Regions from separate parts of the Mesorhizobium sp. B2-1-3A genome, predicted to be linked through region 1. Evidence: riboswitches for the same ligand, from Rfam matches in the RefSeq annotation. Region 1 holds a riboswitch; each other region holds the start of a gene.
What was found. A riboswitch is a leader RNA that binds a small molecule or an ion and turns the genes downstream of it on or off. The one in region 1 is predicted to bind cobalamin.

Region 1 (5,844 bases):
ATCTCGAAATTCGTCAAGCTGGCGTAACCGGTGAGCATGAACTGCACGCCGGGATCGCCAAGCAGGCGCTCGACCGCGCTGGTGACATTGCCAGCGGACTGATCCTTGACGTCGCCGACCACCAGTTCGAACGTGTTGCCGGCAACGCCGCCGGCCGCGTTTGCCTCGTCGATCGCCATCTGTACGCCGCGCTGGAATTCCTGCCCGTCCGCCGCGGCGGGCCCGGTGATAGGCGCGAGCAGGCCGATCTTGACGACGTCGGCGAAAGCGGGCGCGCTCGCCGTGGCAAACACGCCGATCAGCGCGCTGCTCATCAGCATATGGCGGATTCTGTTGCCTGCGGATTTGGATTTCATCGTGCGGTTCCCTGTTTTCCTCCCGTTCATCGGGAGTTGGATAATTGACAATCTACGCATAATTGTTCTTATTTGAAAAGGATTTTTCAACGCAGCCTGACCGGGAAGACGGTTCCCGCAAAAGGTATGGAAGCCGTGGCGCTTTGCTGCGCATCTGCACTAAAACAAGGCAATTCCAGACGGAGCGGACCATGACGATCTCGCAGAAGACCCTTGAAACCAGCCACGGCAAGATCGCCGTTCGCGAGACCGGTGGCAAAGGCACCGCCGTGTTGCTGATCCACGGCAATTCCTCTTCCGGAGCTGTTTTCCGCAACCAGCTCGAGAGCCAGTTGGGCGAGCGCTACCGTATCATCGCTCCCGATCTGCCGGGCCACGGGGCATCAGGTGATGCGATCGATCCGGACCGCTCCTACAGCATGGAGGGCTATGCCGATGCGATGACCGAAGTGCTGGGGCTGCTCGGCATCGACAAGGCCATCGTCTTCGGCTGGTCGCTTGGCGGCCATATCGGATTGGAGATGATCGACCGCTTTCCCGGCCTGCTCGGCCTGATGATCACAGGCACCCCGCCAGTGGCGCCCTTGGAGGTCGGCAACGGCTTCAAACCGAGCCCGCACATGCACCTTGCCGGACAGGAAAGTTTCACTGCCGCCGATGTCGAGGCCTATGCGCGCAGCACCTGTGGTGAGCCGTTCGAGCCGTTTCTCCTCGACACTGTCGCACGCACGGACGGTCGCGCACGGCGCCTGATGTTCGAGAAGTTTGCGGCCGGCACCGGCCGCAACCAGCGCGAGATCGTCGCCGGCAAGACGCCGCCCATCGCCGTTCTGAACGGCATCGACGAACCGTTCGTCAACACCGATTTCGTCGCGGCCGTGAAGATTTCCAACCTGTGGGAAGGCAAGGCGCATCTGCTCGACAATTCAGGCCATGCGCCGTTCTGGGATTCGCCCGGCCGCTTCGATCCAATCTTCGCCCGCTTCCTGGCGAGCGTCGACAGGGCTTAGGGTCGACGCCCCTGTTGACGATCCAAAAATTCGAATCATCAAGCCATTGACAGGTTGGGGTCCGGAGACGCTACATGTAGCCATCGTGGTTCTTTCGAATCTGTTTGGATTCGGGAGCTAAGAGGGAAGCCGGTGAGCGATTCTTCGCAATGCCGGCGCTGCCCCCGCAACTGTAAGCAGCGAGCTTAAGTCGAGTAATGCCACTGGCGTGGACGCGCTGGGAAGGCCGACGGAAGCGACGACCTGCGAGCCAGGAGACCTGCCGCGATGAATTTGAACGTCCACGGGCGGGGTGTCCCGGTGGTGCGCTTGCTGCGGCCGGATCTCCGGCCGTCACTCAGGCATGCGTGCGCCAAGGCCTCCGTCTCCAACCAATCGGGGATCATGATGCCGGCGACTTCCACCATCCAGACCAACGGGACCGATCGGGTTCCTTTCCCTCTCATCGATACGTCAGCCCAGCGTGCGCGGCCGGCCTATCAGGTCATCCGCCGCAACGGCTCGGTGACGCCGTTCGACGCCACCAAGATCGCGGTTGCGCTGACCAAGGCTTTTCTGGCGGTCGAGGGTTCGGTGGCCGCCGGTTCGCGGCGTGTCCACGACGTCGTGGAGGAACTGACCGCGCAGGTTATGGCAGCGCTCACCCGCCGTGCGGACGCTGGCCGCACCTTCCACATCGAGGAGATCCAGGACCAGGTCGAACTGGCGCTGATGCGCAGCGAACACCACAAGGTGGCCCGCGCCTATGTGCTCTACCGCGAGGAGCGCAGTCGCGACCGCCAGGCCCACAGCGCGAGCGTGGCGGACGCGTCGTCGTCGGTGCTCAAGGTCAAGGCGGACGACGGCAGCCTGGCGCCGCTCGACGAGGCGCGGCTGCGTCGGGTCATCGACGAGGCCTGCGCCGGCCTGGAAGCGGTTTCAGCTGAAACCATCCTCACCGAGACCAGGCGCAACCTCTATGACGGCATCACGCTGGATGAATTGTCGCTGGCGCCGATCCTGGCGGCGCGCACGCTGGTCGAGACCGAACCGAACTATGCCTTCGTCAGCGCCCGCCTGCTGCTCGACCGGCTGCGGCGCGAGGCGCTGAGTTTTGTCGCCGGCAGGGCGGAACAGGCGACGCATGCCGAGATGGCGAGCCGCTACGCCTCCTATTTCCCGCAATGTATGTCCACCGGCATCAAGGCCGAACTGATCGATCCCGAACTTGGCCGCTATGATCTCGCCCGCCTCGGCGCCGCGCTGAAGCCGGAGTGCGACCTGCAGTTCCAGTTCCTCGGCCTGCAGACGCTCTACGACCGCTATTTCCTGCACGCCAGCGGCAAGCGCTTCGAACTGCCGCAGGCCTTCTTCATGCGCGTCGCCATGGGGCTTGCCATCAGAGAGATCGACCGCGAGGCGCGCGCCATCGAATTCTATGACCTGCTGTCGTCTTTCGACTTCATGGCCTCGACCCCGACGCTGTTCAATTCCGGTACGCTCAGGCCGCAGCTGTCCTCATGCTTTCTGACCACGGTCGCCGACGATCTCGACGGCATCTTCAAGGCCGTGAAGGACAATGCGCTGCTCGCCAAATATTCGGGCGGGCTCGGCAATGACTGGACGCCGGTGCGTGGCCTCGGCGCCCACATCAAGGGCACCAATGGCGAGAGCCAGGGCATCGTGCCGTTCCTGAAGGTCGCCAACGACACGGCGATCGCCGTCAACCAGGGCGGAAAACGCAAGGGCGCGGTCTGCGCCTATCTCGAGACCTGGCATGTCGACATCGAGGAGTTCCTCGACCTGAGGAAAAATACCGGCGACGACCGCCGCCGCACGCATGACATGAACACCGCCAACTGGGTGCCGGACCTGTTCATGAGCCGCGTCGAAGCCGATGCCGAGTGGACGCTGTTCTCGCCTGATGAAACGCCCGACCTGCACGACCTCTACGGCACGGCCTTCAAGGTGGCCTACGAAGCCTTTGAGGCGAAGGCCGCCGCCGGCGGTGTCAAGGTGTTCAAGAAGGTTCGCGCGCTCGACCTGTGGCGCAAGATGCTGACCATGCTGTTCGAGACTGGGCACCCCTGGATCACCTTCAAGGACCCCTGCAACATCCGCTCGCCGCAAGGCCATGTCGGCGTCGTGCATTCCTCGAACCTGTGCACCGAGATCACGCTCAACACCTCGAAGGACGAGGTCGCCGTCTGCAATCTGGGTTCCGTCAATCTCGCCAACCACGTCACCCTGAAAGGCCTCGACCTCGATCACCTGGCGCGGACGACCGGTACGGCGATGCGTATGCTCGACAATGTCATCGACATCAATTTCTACACCATCCCCGAGGCACGGCAGTCCAATCTGCGCCACCGTCCGGTCGGTCTCGGCCTGATGGGTTTCCAGGATGCGCTGCAGGCGCTGCGGATTGCCTATGCTTCGCCCGAGGCGATAGCCTTCGCCGACATCAGCATGGAGGCGATCGCCTACAACGCGATTTCCGCTTCCTGCGATCTCGCCGCCGAACGCGGCCGCTATCCCAGCTTCGAAGGTTCGCTCTGGTCGAAAGGCGTGCTGCCGATCGACTCGATCGGGCTGATGTCGGACGCGCGCGGCGCGAAGGGCGACATGGATTGCTCATCGACGCTCGACTGGGAGAGCCTGCGCAAGCGGGTCAGGAAGACCGGCATGCGCAACTCCAACACCATGGCGATCGCACCTACGGCGACGATTTCCAATATCTGCGGCGTCGCGCAGTCGATCGAGCCCGCCTACCAGAACCTGTTCGTCAAATCGAACATGTCTGGCGACTTCACCGTGGTGAATGCCGCGCTGGTGCATGACCTCAAGGCCCGCGGCCTGTGGGACGAGGTGATGGTCTCCGACCTCAAATATTTCGATGGCTCGGTCGGCCAGATCGACCGCGTGCCCGACGACCTCAAGGCGCTCTACGCCACCGCCTTCGAGATCGACTCCGCCTGGCTGATCGAGGCGGCGTCGCGGCGCCAGAAATGGATCGACCAGTCGCAGTCGCTCAACCTCTACATCGCCAATCCCTCCGGCAGGAAGCTCGATGAACTCTACCGGCTGGCGTGGCGCATGGGCCTGAAGACCACCTACTATCTGCGCTCGCGCTCGGCCTCGCATGTCGAGAAATCGACGCTCAAGGGCACCGACGGAAAGCTCAATGCGGTGTCGTCGGTTGCCGCCGTTGCAGCCGCTCCAATCGTCATCAGTGAGGATGCCGCCTGGGGCAAGGCCTGCGCCGTCGACGATCCCGAATGCGAAGCCTGCCAGTAAGCAGCAAAAGAACAGGAAGAAAAAATGCTCGATTGGTCAGAACCAACCACCGCCGCCCGCCATCCCGCGCCGACGGAGCCTCCGCTCGCCGATGCCACCGGCCTTGGTCTCATCGAACGCGGCGGCGGCCGCGTTCGTGTCGACGACAAGCGCATGATCAACGCGCGTGCCGACGTCAACCAGCTGCTGCCCCTGAAGTATCGCTGGGCCTGGGAAAAATACCTCAACGGCTGCAACAATCACTGGATGCCGACCGAAGTGTCGATGCAGGCCGACATCGCGCTGTGGAAGTCGAAGGACGGATTGACGGAGGATGAGCGGCGCATGCTGAAGCGCAATCTCGGCTTCTTCGCCGCATCGGAATCGCTGGTCGCCAACAACATCGTGCTGGCGATCTACCGGCATCTCACCAACCCGGAATGCCGGCAGTATCTGCTGCGGCAAGCCTTCGAGGAGGCGGTGCACACGCACACCTTCCAGTACATCGTCGAAAGCCTCGGCCTGGACGAAGGCGAGCTGTTCAACATGTACCGTGAGGTGCCGTCGATCACCGACAAGGCGGCCTGGGCGCTCAAGCACACGCAGCATCTCGACGATCCGGATTTTCGCACCGGCACGCCGCAGGCCGACCAGTCGTTCCTGCGCGACCTCGTCGCCTTCTACGTCATCTTCGAGGGCATGTGGTTTTACACCGGCTTCGCGCAGATCCTGTCGCTTGGCCGCCGCAACAAGATGGTGGGTATCGCCGAGCAGTACCAGTACATATTGCGCGACGAATCCATCCATCTGAATTTCGGCATCGACGTCATCAACCAGATCAAGATCGAGAATCCGCATCTGTGGACGAAGGCGTTCCAGGAGGAGGTGCGCGGCATGATCCGCACGGCGGCCGAACTCGAGGCCGCCTACGGACGGGACACGATGCCGCGCGGTTTCCTTGGCCTCAATGCGGCCCTCTGCGAAACCTACATGCACTTTATCGCCAACCGCCGCTGCGCCCAGCTTGGCCTGCAACTGGTCTTCGCCGAGGTCGAGAATCCGTTCCCGTGGATGTCCGAGGCCATGGACTTGAAGAAGGAAAAGAACTTCTTCGAGACCCGCGTCATCGAATACCAGAATGGCGGTGCGCTAGCCTGGGACTAACAGCTCGCAGCTATTCGCGAACGATAGAACGGCGGCCATGAAGGGCGCCGCACTATACA
Region 2 (5,844 bases), on a different contig from region 1:
GGTTCGATCGAACTTGGTGGTTACGGCGCCTGGTTCGGGCGCATCGACTGAATCTTTTTGAGAGATCACTGGGAGGAAACCAATGGCCGATGTCAATCTGAGACAAGTGAAGAAGTCCTACGGCAATCTCAATATTCTCCACGGCATCGACCTCGATATCAAATCGGGCGAATTCATCGTCTTCGTCGGTCCGTCCGGCTGCGGCAAGTCGACCTTGCTGCGCTCGATCGCCGGGCTCGAGGAAATCACTTCGGGTGAGCTCAAGATCGACGGCGAGGTCGTCAACGACGTGCCGCCGTCGAAGCGCGGCATCGCCATGGTGTTCCAGTCCTATGCGCTCTATCCGCACATGACCGTCTACGACAACATGGCGTTCTCGATGAAGATCGGCAAGGAGAACAAGGCCGAGATCGACCGCCGCGTGCGCCAGGCGGCGGAAATCCTGCAGCTGACCAAATATCTCGACCGGCTGCCCAAGGCGATGTCGGGTGGCCAGCGCCAGCGCGTCGCCATCGGCCGCGCCATCGTGCGCAATCCGAAAGTGTTCCTGTTCGACGAGCCGCTGTCGAACCTTGACGCCGCACTGCGCGTCGCCACGCGCATCGAGATCGCCAAGCTCAAGGAATCGATGCCCAACACGACCATGATCTACGTCACCCACGACCAGGTCGAGGCGATGACGCTGGCCGATCGCATCGTCGTACTCAAGGATGGCCACATCGAGCAGGTCGGCACGCCGATGGATCTCTACAAGAAGCCCGGCAATCTGTTCGTCGCCCAGTTCATCGGCTCGCCGGCCATGAACATCCTGCCGGCGACGATCGACAAATCAGGCAGCCCGACCGTCGTCAGCCATGTCGGCGGGCGCAAGGCTACGGTGCCGATCACGACGCCGGCCTCGGCGAAGGGTGCGGCTGTAAGCTTCGGCGTGCGGCCGGAGGACCTGATCATCGCCACCGGCGCGGACTATCTGTTCGAGGGAACGGTCGATTACGTCGAGCAGCTCGGCGAGGTTCAACTGGTCTATGCCGACATCGGCCGCGCCGACCTGCCCCTGGTGACCAAGCTGCCGGGCAATGTCGAGGTCAAGCGCGGCTCGACGCTGCGGCTGACCGCCAATGCCGAGGACTTGCATATCTTCGACACGGACGGGCGGTCCTTCGCGCTGCATGAAGCGGAAGCAAAGGCCGCTTAAGAAGCCCGTCTTGACGGCAGAAACAAAAAGAGCGGCGGGCAAGGCCCGCCGCTCTCTTTTACGATCGACTTTGGCTGTTAGTGGCCGAAGAGGTTCCGGTCGGCGCCCTGGGGCGCGGACTTCTGCACATCGCCCGACGAATTGAGCAGCTTGTAGACGGGCGAATCGCCGTTGCGGATCGAAGCCGTGCGCGAGTTGTCGACAGAAGTCGCGGCAGGCTGGTTGGCGCCATTGGAGTTGAAGTTGTCACTTCCGGCGAAAGCGCTGCCCGAGAGAGCGAGAACGGCGGCGGCGGCGATGATGATCTTGTTCATTTCAAGTCTCCTGAATTTCAAGTTTCAACGGGACGGCAGGCAGGCCCGCCACCCCGGAGAATCGGCCGTTAGTGGCCGAAGAGGTTGCGGTCGGCACCCTGGACAGGTGTCTGGGCAGCCGGTTCCGACTTCTTGATCGAAGCGGTGTACGAGCTGTCGGTCGAAGTGACAGCGGGCTGGTTGGCGCCATTGGAGCCGTAGTTGTCGCTGCCGGCGAAGGCGCTGCCGGAGATAGCCAGAACGGCGGCGGCAGCAAGGATGATCTTCTTCATTTCAAGTCTCCTGAATTCTTCGAGTTCCGCCAAGGCGGCGAGCCAGGGCCACCGCCTGCTGGAAATCGACTGTTAGTTGTTGCCGAAGAGGTTGCGATCGGCACCCGTGACAGGCGCCTGAGCAGCCGGTTCCGACTTCTTGGTCGAAGCGGTGTACGAATTGTCGACGGCAGCAGTGGCTGCAGCGGCATTCGAACCATAGTGATCGCTACCAGCGAAGGCGCTGCCGGAAATGGCCAGAAGGGCGGCGGCAGTGAGAACAATCTTTTTCATTTTTGGTACTCCAGTATTTTCCCGTCCGTCTAGCGGCGTGTCTTGGGATTAAAATCGCGTCGTTCGGACAGCCCCGATGTGGGAAAGCCATGTGGCCGTTTCCAATCACGAAGTTGTTCCGTGTGGACCAAGAATCCACCACTTGAAATTGTACCAAGGCATTCCATTGCAAACATTTTTCTTTTTGATATCAATCGATTAGATAAAACCAGCAATACGATCACCTGATGTATCGAAGGCTCAGCGTTCACAGCGTGCTGTACGCACCGTCAACAGAAACGAACCGTTCGGTTCGATTTTAGAATCTGCTAATAGTCACTTTTCGAAACCGTTAACCCTTTTTGCTTCGGTTCCGGGACGATTTCGATAGCCGGCATCGTCGTCACCGAGACGCGTTTCGTGGCCGTTCTTCCTGACTCCATGGTTGCTGAAGCGTGTCGCGCCACATGGATGCGATGTCGCTTTCATGCCGATGTCGCATGCGCTGTCGTGATTAGATCATGGCCATCTCAGGTGCCGCTTCGTGACGACGGGGCGGAGAATTGGGAAGCCGGTCAAAGTCCGGCGCTGCCCCCGCAACGGTGGTGGAGTTCAAGTCGCAACGGGAGACCACTGGGCGGAAGCCTGGGAAGGTGTCGCGACCGTCCGAAAGGACACTCCAGAGCCCGGAAACCAGCCCGAGATTTTTGAACTCGACTGATCGCGGTGGGCGGTCAAGAGGTGGATAGTGCATGACCAGCGCTTCGCCGGGACTGCATCCGATCCTTCCTCCATCACCACCATAGTCAGTCCTTAAACACGAGGACAGGACATGGATGTGCGCAACGATATGCTGAGGCTCTTGAACAGCCGCAGAGAGGGTTTCTCGCTCGAGCAGCCTTTCTACACCGGCCCGGACTATTTCAAGCTCGACATGGAGCTGATCTGGTACCGCGACTGGCTTTTCATCGGCCATGATTGCGAATTGCCCAAGCCCGGCAGCTTCATCACCGTACAGATCGGCGACTACCCGGTCGTGCTGGTGCGCGATCAGCAGGGCAAGATCAACGCCTTCCACAATTCCTGCCGCCATCGCGGCAGCAGGGTCTGCAACACGGACAAGGGCACGGCCGCCAAACTGGTCTGTCCCTATCACCAGTGGACCTATGAGCTCGACGGTCGCCTCCTGTTTGCCCGCCAGATGGCCGATGGCTTCGACAAGAGCCAGTTCGGGCTGAAGCCGGTCGCTTGCGAAAGCGTCGCCGGCTACATCTTCATCTGCCTGGCGAAGGATCCAGCCGACTTCGCCCCGATGCGGGCGATGATCGAACCCTATCTCAAGCCGCACCGGCTCAGCGAGGCAAAGATCGCCTTCGAGAGCACCATCGTCGAAAAGGGCAATTGGAAGCTCGTCTGGGAAAACAACCGCGAGTGCTATCACTGCGCGGGCAATCACCCGGAGCTGTGCAAAACCTTCCCGGAAGCACCGACCGTGACCGGAGTGCAAGGCGCCGACAGCGATCCGGAGATGCTGGCGCACTGGGCCAAATGCGAAGCGGCCGGCCTGCCGAGCAAGTTCCGCATCGACCCGGCGGGGCAATACCGCGCCACGCGGGCGCCGCTGCTGCGCGATGCGGTCAGCTACACGATGAACGGCAAGCGGGCGGTGAAGAAGAACCTCTCCGACAGCGTCTCGGCCGACCGTATCGGCACATTGATGCACTATCACTACCCGACGACCTGGAATCATATCCTCATCGACCATGCCGTCACCTTCCGCGTGCTGCCGATCAGCGCCACCGAAACCGCCGTGACGACCAAATGGCTGGTGCACAAGGATGCGATCGAGGGCGTCGACTACGATCTTGCCGAGCTCACCCATGTGTGGACCGAGACCAACGATCAGGACCGCCGCATAGTCGAGGAAAATGCCCTCGGCATCCTGTCGCCGGCCTATGAGCCCGGCCCCTATTCGGAGCTTCACGAGGGCGGCGTGATCCAGTTCGTCGACTGGTACGCCCGCTTCATCGGTCCGCGCCTTGCCGAAGGCGGCCGGCCGGCGTTGCGCAGCGTCGCCTGAGAGGTTGAGGGATGAATGCGATGACCGACCTTGGCCTCTATCGCCATCTCGATCAGATGGCCCCCTGGAACGACAGGCTGCAGGTGCTGGAAGTGATCGGCGTCAGCGACGAGGCGCCTGACGTCAAGACCTTCACTTTCCGATCCGACAACCAGACCTGGTTCCGCTACAAGCCGGGCCAGTTCGTGACGCTGGAGCTGCCTGCGCCGGACGGGCCGCTGATGCGCACCTATACGCTGTCCTCCTCGCCGTCGCGGCCCTTCTCGATCGCGGTCACGGTGAAGGCGCAGGCCGGCAGCATCGGCACGCGCTGGATGTTCGATCACCTGACACCCGGTTCGCACGTCAAGGCCTATGGGCCGAGCGGCGACTTTTCACTGCACAGCCATCCGGCGGCCAAATACCTGTTCATCTCGGCCGGTTCCGGCGTGACGCCGATGATGTCGATGCTGCGCTGGCTGAACGACTGCGCGCCATGGACCGATGTCGGCTTCGTCAATTGCGCGCGTCGCGCCGAAGAGATCATTTTCCGCAAGGAGCTCGAACTGCTCGGCAGTCATATGCCGGGCCTGTCGCTGGGCTTCATGATCGAGGAGCGGTCAAGCCGCGAGGGCTGGTATGGCCATATGGGGCGCATCGACGCCATCCGGCTGCCATTGCTGGCGCCCGATTTCCGTGAACGCGAAATCTTCTGCTGTGGTCCGGACCCTTTCATGCGCGCCGTGCGCGGCATGCTGGAAGCCGCCGGTTTCGACATGACGAAATACCACCAGGAAAGCTTTGCCGCACCTGCGGTGGAGGAAATCCCGGCGCCGTTCGCAACGCCGCCGCAGGATGGCGTGGCCGTTCCCGTCGAGGCCGCAACGCCGATCCGCTTCGCGCTTTCGGACGTCGACGCCGAATGCGTCGCCGGCCAGACCGTGCTGCAGACAGCGCGTGCCTCCGGCGTGCGGATACCCGCGGCGTGCGAATTCGGCCTGTGCGGGACCTGCAAGGTGAAGAAAGTCTTCGGTGCCGTCGAGATGAGCCACAATGGCGGCATCCTCGACCACGAGATCGACGACGGCTTCATCCTCGCCTGCTGCTCGAAGCCGCTATCGGCGCTCGAAATCGAGGCGTGATCCGCACGGGCCTCGATTGGCCCCCAGAAATGTCGGCGCCCTGCCGGCGCCGGTTGCCTTGCCAAGAAAGAACCGAGCGTTTACAGGCGTTGTCAGTGGAAGCGATCCCGCTGGCGGGCGGGAATTGTGAAGCGGGGGCAACAATGACGCATGATTGCGACACCTATGCGGTTGCGAGTAGGGACATCGTCTTCGAATCCTTCGATGGCGAGGCCGTCGTGCTCAACCTTGCGAATGGCAAGTATTTCGGCTTCTCCGATTCCGGCAGCAGGGTTTGGCAGGCGCTCTCGTCCGGGGTCAACGCCCAAGCCCTGATCGGGCTGACCGCCGGTGGCTCGACACTGGGCGCGGCGGAACTCGAACACTTCATCTCGCAACTGCTCGAAATGGGGTTGCTGGTGCGTTCAGATCAGGTTGCACAAGCGCTGCCGGGCGAGCTATCGGCCGAGCTTGCCGCCACGAACGAACCGCTCAATGTGAGCATTCACGACGACCTCGCCGACCTGATCATCGTGGATCCCATCCACGAGGTCGAGGAACCCCTCGGCTGGCCGGCGGTCAAGCAGGCATCCTGAAGAGCGGCTGCGTCCGGGATAGAGGGCGCTGGATG
Region 3 (5,844 bases), on a different contig from region 1:
TTGGCCGGGCCGCCCTCGCGAAAATAGCCGAGCAGCGCGTCCAATTCCTGGCGCGGCAGCGTCGAGGCTTCGATCAGCCTGAGGTCCTCGTCATGGCTTTCGCCGGGGAGCAGCGCGAGTTTAATGCCGCGTTCGCGGGCAATCGAGGCAAGCTGGTCGCAGCCATAGCGCCACCAGTCATAGCCGCCGAGGATGCGCACCAGGATGATCTTGGCGTGGCGGGCGACGCTGTCGATCCAGAGGTCGACGGACATGGGATGGCGCAGGTCGCGCAGTGCCGCCAGCCGCATCGAGGGCAGGCGGCCGGCATCCGCCTTCCAGGCCGCGGCCAGGCCGGCAAGGTCGCTGTCGGTGAAGGACAGGGCCACGATATCCGCCGGCGTCTGCCGCAGATCGACCGGCTCGGCGAGATCGTCGAGCGAGGCGGAGGTCGTGGTGAGGATATGCATCGCGGTCCGTGTCTGAAAATCAGCCGGCGAGTATAGCCTCGATTGCCGGGCGGTTCAGCCCCTTGAGGCCGATGACGACGAGGCGCGAGCGGCGGTCGTCCTCGGCCGTCCAGGCGCGGTCATAGTAATGATTGACGCGCGGGCCGACGGCCTGCAGCAGGAGCCGCATCGGCTTGCCACCGACCTCGACGAAGCCTTTCACGCGCAGCACGTTTTCCTGTTCGGCGGCGGTGGCGACGCGCTTTGCCAGCTCGTCCGGATTGGCGATCGAGGGGATGTCGACGATGAAGGTGTCGAAGTCGTCATGCTCATGGTCGAACGCGCCGTCATGATGGGATTTGCGGTTCTCGATATCGTCCTCGACGGCGAGACCGAGGCCGAGCAGCACCGAGGGATCGACCTTGCCATGCGAGGTCGGCACGATCTTCACGGCGCGGGCCGAATGTTCGTTGACGATGGCATTGGCGCGGGCCGAGCCGGCGGCGTCCATCAGATCGCTCTTCGACAGGATGATCAGGTCCGCGCAGGCGATCTGGTCCTCGAACACTTCCTCGACCGGGTCGTCATGGTCAAGGCTCTCATCCCCGGCGCGCTGCGCCTGCAGGGCGTCCATATCGTTGGCGACGCGGCCTTCGGCAAGTGCGGGACCATCGACCACGGCGATGACGCCATCGACCGTGACACGGCTCTTCACCGTCGGCCACTGAAAAGCCTGGACCAGCGGCTTGGGCAGGGCCAGGCCCGAGGTTTCGATCAGGATGTGGTCGACCTTCGGCGTCAACGACAGGATCTGGTCGAGCGCCGGCACGAAATCGTCGGCCACGGTGCAGCAGATGCAGCCATTGGCCAGTTCGACGATATTTTCCTCCGGGCAGGTGTCGATGCCGCAGCCCTTCAAAATCTCGCCGTCAATGCCGATGTCGCCGAACTCGTTGACGATGATGGCGATACGCTTGCCGCCGGCGTTTTCCAGGAGATGGCGGACCAGCGTCGTCTTGCCGGCGCCGAGGAAGCCGGTGACGACGGTGCAGGGGACGCGGGATACGGAAGCGCTCATGATCAGTCCTTCAGCATGTCGAGGGGAGGGATGCGGGCAACAAGGCCGCGCTTGAGGGAATCGGGGCGGCCGCGCCACGGGATGAGGCCGTCGGTCGAGGTGGCGAAGAGTTTGGCGCCGGTGACGAGGTCGGCGCCGCTGGCCACGGTCAGGTCGCCGAACACATAGCTCCAGCAGCCATCGCGCAGGATCGCGGCGCTCAGCCGGCGCTTGCAGTTGCCGAGACATTCCACCGTGCGGACGCGGATGTTGTCATCGGCTGCGGCGCGGCGCGTGTCCTCAGCCAACAGTTCTCCGGCGCGGGGATGGGCGTCGGAACCGGTCTCGTCGCGACAGGAGGCGCAGACGATGACCGTGACGCCGGCCAAGGCTTCGCTGTCGGCGGACGAATTGTCCGCTGTGCCAGCCGAAAAACTGCTGTTCTGGTCCAAAAAGCCGGGCTCCTTGCCCGGAAACCCGCCGGGCGATCGGATTCTCTTGTCGCAGACGGCAGGTCTCCTGGCTCGCGGGTCATCGCCTTGGGTGCCGCCTTCCCGGGAAACTCCCAGTGGCTTTCGGCCTTGGCTCTTCGCTTACAGTTGCGGGGACAGCCGCGGATTTGAGATCGAAATCCCGCACCGCATTCCCTCTTAGCCCCTGCCGTTGCGGGCAAGGGACCGTCTGGACGGGATTTAGGCTTTTGCAGGCAGCGGTGTCAACGCACGGCTACGACACGGCGATGTCGGCCAGCGCCGGACCCAGATCGCCTGCCGGAGTCACGTCCATGCGTTCAAGGCCAAGCCAGCCCTGCATCTGCTTCAATTCCTCGAAGAGCTGAGCGGCGGTTTCAGGCGGCGCGCCGGTCTCGGGGTAGGCGGCATGGACGCGCAGGACGCTCGCCGGCCGGTCCGCCTTGAGGTCGACGCGCGCGACGATCCGGTCGCCGAGCAGGAAGGGGAGGACGTAATAGCCGTATTGGCGCTTTTCAGCCGGTGTGTAGATTTCGATCCGGTAGTGGAAATCGAACAGCCGCTCCGAGCGCGAGCGCTCGAAGACGACTGGATCGAAGGGCGCCAGCAAAGCACGCGCCTCGATTTTCCGGGGCAGGCGCGCGTCCTTGTGAAGGTAGGCCGGCTTGTCCCAGCCTTCGACGCGTACCGGCAGCAATTCGCCCGACTCGACCAGTTCCTCCAGCCGACCCTTCATGTCGGCCGGCGACAGCCGGAAATAGTCGCGCAGGTCGCCCGATGTCGCCACGCCATGGGCGCGGGCCGAGATGCGCAGCAATTCGCGGTGTGCATCCTCGGCCGGGGGCACCGGCAGGTCGAGGATCGCCTGCGGCAGCACGCGCTCCGGCAGATCGTAGAAGCGCTCGAAGCCGCGGCGGTGCGCCGTGGTGATGCGCCCGGCCCAGAACAGCCATTCGAAGGCGTGCTTGGCATGGCTCCAGCCCCACCAGCCCCCGGAGCCTTTCTGGCCTTCGAGCGCCGAAGCCGCGATCGGGCCGCGCTCGACGACCGCGCGGTAGATGTCTTCTATATAGGCGGCGTGTTCGCGGCCCCATTTGGCCAGTCCCAGATACATTTCATCGCCTTGCTCGGCTCGCTGCATGCGCCAGCGCATCAGCGGGTAGGTCTCGACCGGCAGGAACGAGGCCTCGTGCGCCCAGTATTCGAAGACAGTGCGCTTGCGCGTCACGGCGGCATTGTCGAGCAGCGTGAGCGGGTAGGGGCCCAGGCGCGAATAGAGCGGCATATAATGAGCACGCACCACCGCACTGACGGAATCGATCTGCAGCAGGCCGGTGCGGGAGAGCACACGGGCGAAATGGCGGCGGTCAGGTGTGCCATTTGGGCGCGGATCGAGAAACCCTTGAGCGGCGAGTGCAATGCGGCGGGCGGCGGCAAGCGAGATTTTTTCCTTCATGCAGGCATCACTCTGAGGGGCTTCGGCTGTGGGTCGGGTCTTTGTCTGGGCAAGTTCTTGTCGCAAAACCGGGGTCCACTTTTGCGGAACCTGCGTGGTGATTCCAACCCATGCTAGCAGGGTTTTGGCGGCAACCATGTCAGGAGAGAAAAGTGGAGTAAAAAGCGAAGGAAATCAAACAGGAGCGGATCGGACCAGTTTCTCCGGATATGCCGTCCAGGTCGGCGTTTTGAACAAGGTTTGACTTGCTTCGCTGGAAGTGCTGCGCTAACCCTCGCCGCGTTGCAGCATAGGCCCCTTAAAACGGTTCAGCGGTTAAACTGTCACGCTTCCGCATTAAGGTCCGGTGCTGTAATCAAAGTGGATTGGCGCCAACGGAAAGCCGCTGCATGAACGCACTTCTCAGTTCGTACCTGCCTATCGTCCTGTTCATAGGCGTGGCACTGGTCGTCGGCCTGGCGCTGCTGGCCGCCCCGTTCCTGGTGGCCTACCGCAATCCCGATCCCGAAAAGCTTTCCGCCTACGAGTGCGGTTTCAATTCGTTCGACGATGCCCGCATGAAATTCGACATCCGTTTCTACCTGGTGTCGATCCTGTTCATCATCTTCGACCTGGAAGTGGCCTTCCTGTTCCCCTGGGCCGTGTCCTTCTCGAAGATCGGCATGCTCGGTTTCTGGTCGATGATGGTGTTTTTGGCAGTGCTGACCATCGGCTTTGCCTATGAATGGAAAAAAGGAGCGCTGGAATGGGATTGAACGACAGTTCAGGCACCCTCGTCGCGCCGAAGCCGAAGGGCATTATCGATCCCAACACCGGCAGGCCGGTGGGGGAGGACGATCCCTTCTTCCTCGAGATCAACAATGAGCTTGCCGACAAGGGCTTTCTGGTCACCTCGACCGAGGCGCTGATCACCTGGGCGCGCTCGGGCTCGCTGATGTTCATGACCTTTGGTCTGGCGTGCTGCGCGGTCGAGATGATCCACACCTCGATGCCGCGCTACGACTCGGAGCGGTTCGGTGTCGCGCCGCGCGCGTCTCCGCGCCAGTCCGACATCATGATCGTCGCCGGCACGCTGACCAACAAGATGGCGCCGGCGCTGCGCAAGGTCTACGACCAGATGCCGGAGCCTCGCTACGTCATCTCGATGGGCTCCTGCGCCAATGGCGGCGGCTACTACCACTATTCCTATTCGGTGGTGCGCGGCTGCGACCGCGTCGTGCCTGTCGACATCTATGTGCCCGGCTGCCCGCCGAGCGCCGAAGCTTTGCTCTACGGCATTCTTCTCCTGCAGAAGAAAATCCGCCGCACCGGCACGATCGAACGGTAAATCCATGGCCGCATCCCTGAGCGAACTGTCGACCTATCTCGGCGAAAAGCTGATCGGTCGCGTCAACGACGCGGTGCTCGCCTATGGCGAGCTCACCATCCATGTCGAGCCGCGCGACCTCATCGAAGTGGTGACCTTCCTGCGCGACGATGCGCGCTGCCAGTTCATCTCGATCATCGATGTCTGTGGGGCCGATTATCCGTCGCGGGCCAAGCGCTTCGACGTCGTCTACCACCTGTTGTCGCCGAAGCAGAATGTGCGCATCCGCGTCAAGGTGCAGGCCGACGAGGAGACGATGGTGCCGTCGATCACCGGCGTCTATCCCGGCGCCGACTGGTTCGAGCGCGAGACCTACGATCTCTATGGCGTGCTGTTCTCGGGCCATCCCGATTTGCGCCGCCTGTTGACCGACTACGGTTTCGAAGGCCATCCGCTGCGCAAGGATTTCCCGCTGACCGGCTTTGTCGAGGTGCGTTACGACGACGAAGCCAAGCGGGTCATCTACGAGCCTGTGGAATTGAAGCAGGAATTCCGCAATTTCGATTTTCTTTCCCCTTGGGAAGGCACGGATTACGTGCTGCCCGGGGACGAAAAAGCGAAACAGTGAGTAGGGAAGTAGTGAGTAGTCAGTAGGGAAAGAATTGGAGCAACGGATCGAATCTTATCGCGACTTGAAGGTGTGGCAATCGGCGATGACGCTCGCCGAAGATTGTTACCGCTTCACCAAAGAGTTTCCGAGGGATGAGATTTACGGCATGACCTCTCAGATGCGCCGATCAGCAGTTTCGATCGCGGCGAACATCGCAGAGGGATACGGTCGGGAAAACAGAGGGTCGTTCATTCAATTTTTGCGCGTGGCGCAAGGCTCGTTGAAGGAACTGGAAACGCACACTGCTGGCATGCCGGGTTGGCTTGCTGCGAAAAGACAATGAGACTGAGCTGCTGCTGCGATGCGAAGAGATTGGAAAAATGATGAGATCTCTTATCCGAACGGTGCAGGCCAAGCAGGCGGAATGAAGCAGGCATTGAGATTGATGATCACTACTCACTACTCACTACTGACTCTTCGCCAGAGGCGCCACAATGGCTGAGACCTCCGTCCGCAA

Region 2: another riboswitch for cobalamin. It lies ahead of FJ977_RS08075 (aromatic ring-hydroxylating dioxygenase subunit alpha); the one in region 1 lies ahead of FJ977_RS24760 (ribonucleoside-diphosphate reductase subunit alpha).
Region 3: another riboswitch for cobalamin. It lies ahead of FJ977_RS30630 (DUF1636 family protein); the one in region 1 lies ahead of FJ977_RS24760 (ribonucleoside-diphosphate reductase subunit alpha).

What each region holds. Positions count from the first base shown of each region.
Region 1 covers NZ_VFWK01000006.1:32,940-38,783, forward strand. The annotation lists gene FJ977_RS24750 (ABC transporter substrate-binding protein) at 1-356, opposite strand, end outside; gene FJ977_RS24755 (alpha/beta hydrolase) at 548-1,366, shown strand; cobalamin riboswitch at 1,436-1,648, shown strand; gene FJ977_RS24760 (ribonucleoside-diphosphate reductase subunit alpha) at 1,754-4,642, shown strand; gene FJ977_RS24765 (ribonucleotide-diphosphate reductase subunit beta) at 4,667-5,785, shown strand.
Region 2 covers NZ_VFWK01000002.1:321,532-327,375, forward strand. The annotation lists gene FJ977_RS08050 (alpha-glucosidase family protein) at 1-51, shown strand, start outside; gene ugpC (sn-glycerol-3-phosphate ABC transporter ATP-binding protein UgpC) at 83-1,195, shown strand; gene FJ977_RS08060 (DUF680 domain-containing protein) at 1,273-1,509, opposite strand; gene FJ977_RS08065 (DUF680 domain-containing protein) at 1,578-1,781, opposite strand; gene FJ977_RS08070 (DUF680 domain-containing protein) at 1,854-2,054, opposite strand; cobalamin riboswitch at 2,549-2,750, shown strand; gene FJ977_RS08075 (aromatic ring-hydroxylating dioxygenase subunit alpha) at 2,866-4,113, shown strand; gene FJ977_RS08080 (hybrid-cluster NAD(P)-dependent oxidoreductase) at 4,134-5,234, shown strand; gene FJ977_RS08085 (PqqD family protein) at 5,231-5,809, shown strand; gene FJ977_RS08090 (serine kinase) at 5,842-5,844, shown strand, end outside.
Region 3 covers NZ_VFWK01000008.1:340,175-346,018, forward strand. The annotation lists gene cobN (cobaltochelatase subunit CobN) at 1-449, opposite strand, end outside; gene cobW (cobalamin biosynthesis protein CobW) at 469-1,506, opposite strand; gene FJ977_RS30630 (DUF1636 family protein) at 1,509-1,937, opposite strand; cobalamin riboswitch at 1,977-2,182, opposite strand; gene FJ977_RS30635 (winged helix-turn-helix domain-containing protein) at 2,212-3,411, opposite strand; gene FJ977_RS30640 (NADH-quinone oxidoreductase subunit A) at 3,801-4,166, shown strand; gene FJ977_RS30645 (NADH-quinone oxidoreductase subunit B) at 4,157-4,738, shown strand; gene FJ977_RS30650 (NADH-quinone oxidoreductase subunit C) at 4,743-5,345, shown strand; partial or broken gene FJ977_RS30655 (four helix bundle protein) at 5,431-5,755, shown strand; gene FJ977_RS30660 (NADH-quinone oxidoreductase subunit D) at 5,822-5,844, shown strand, end outside.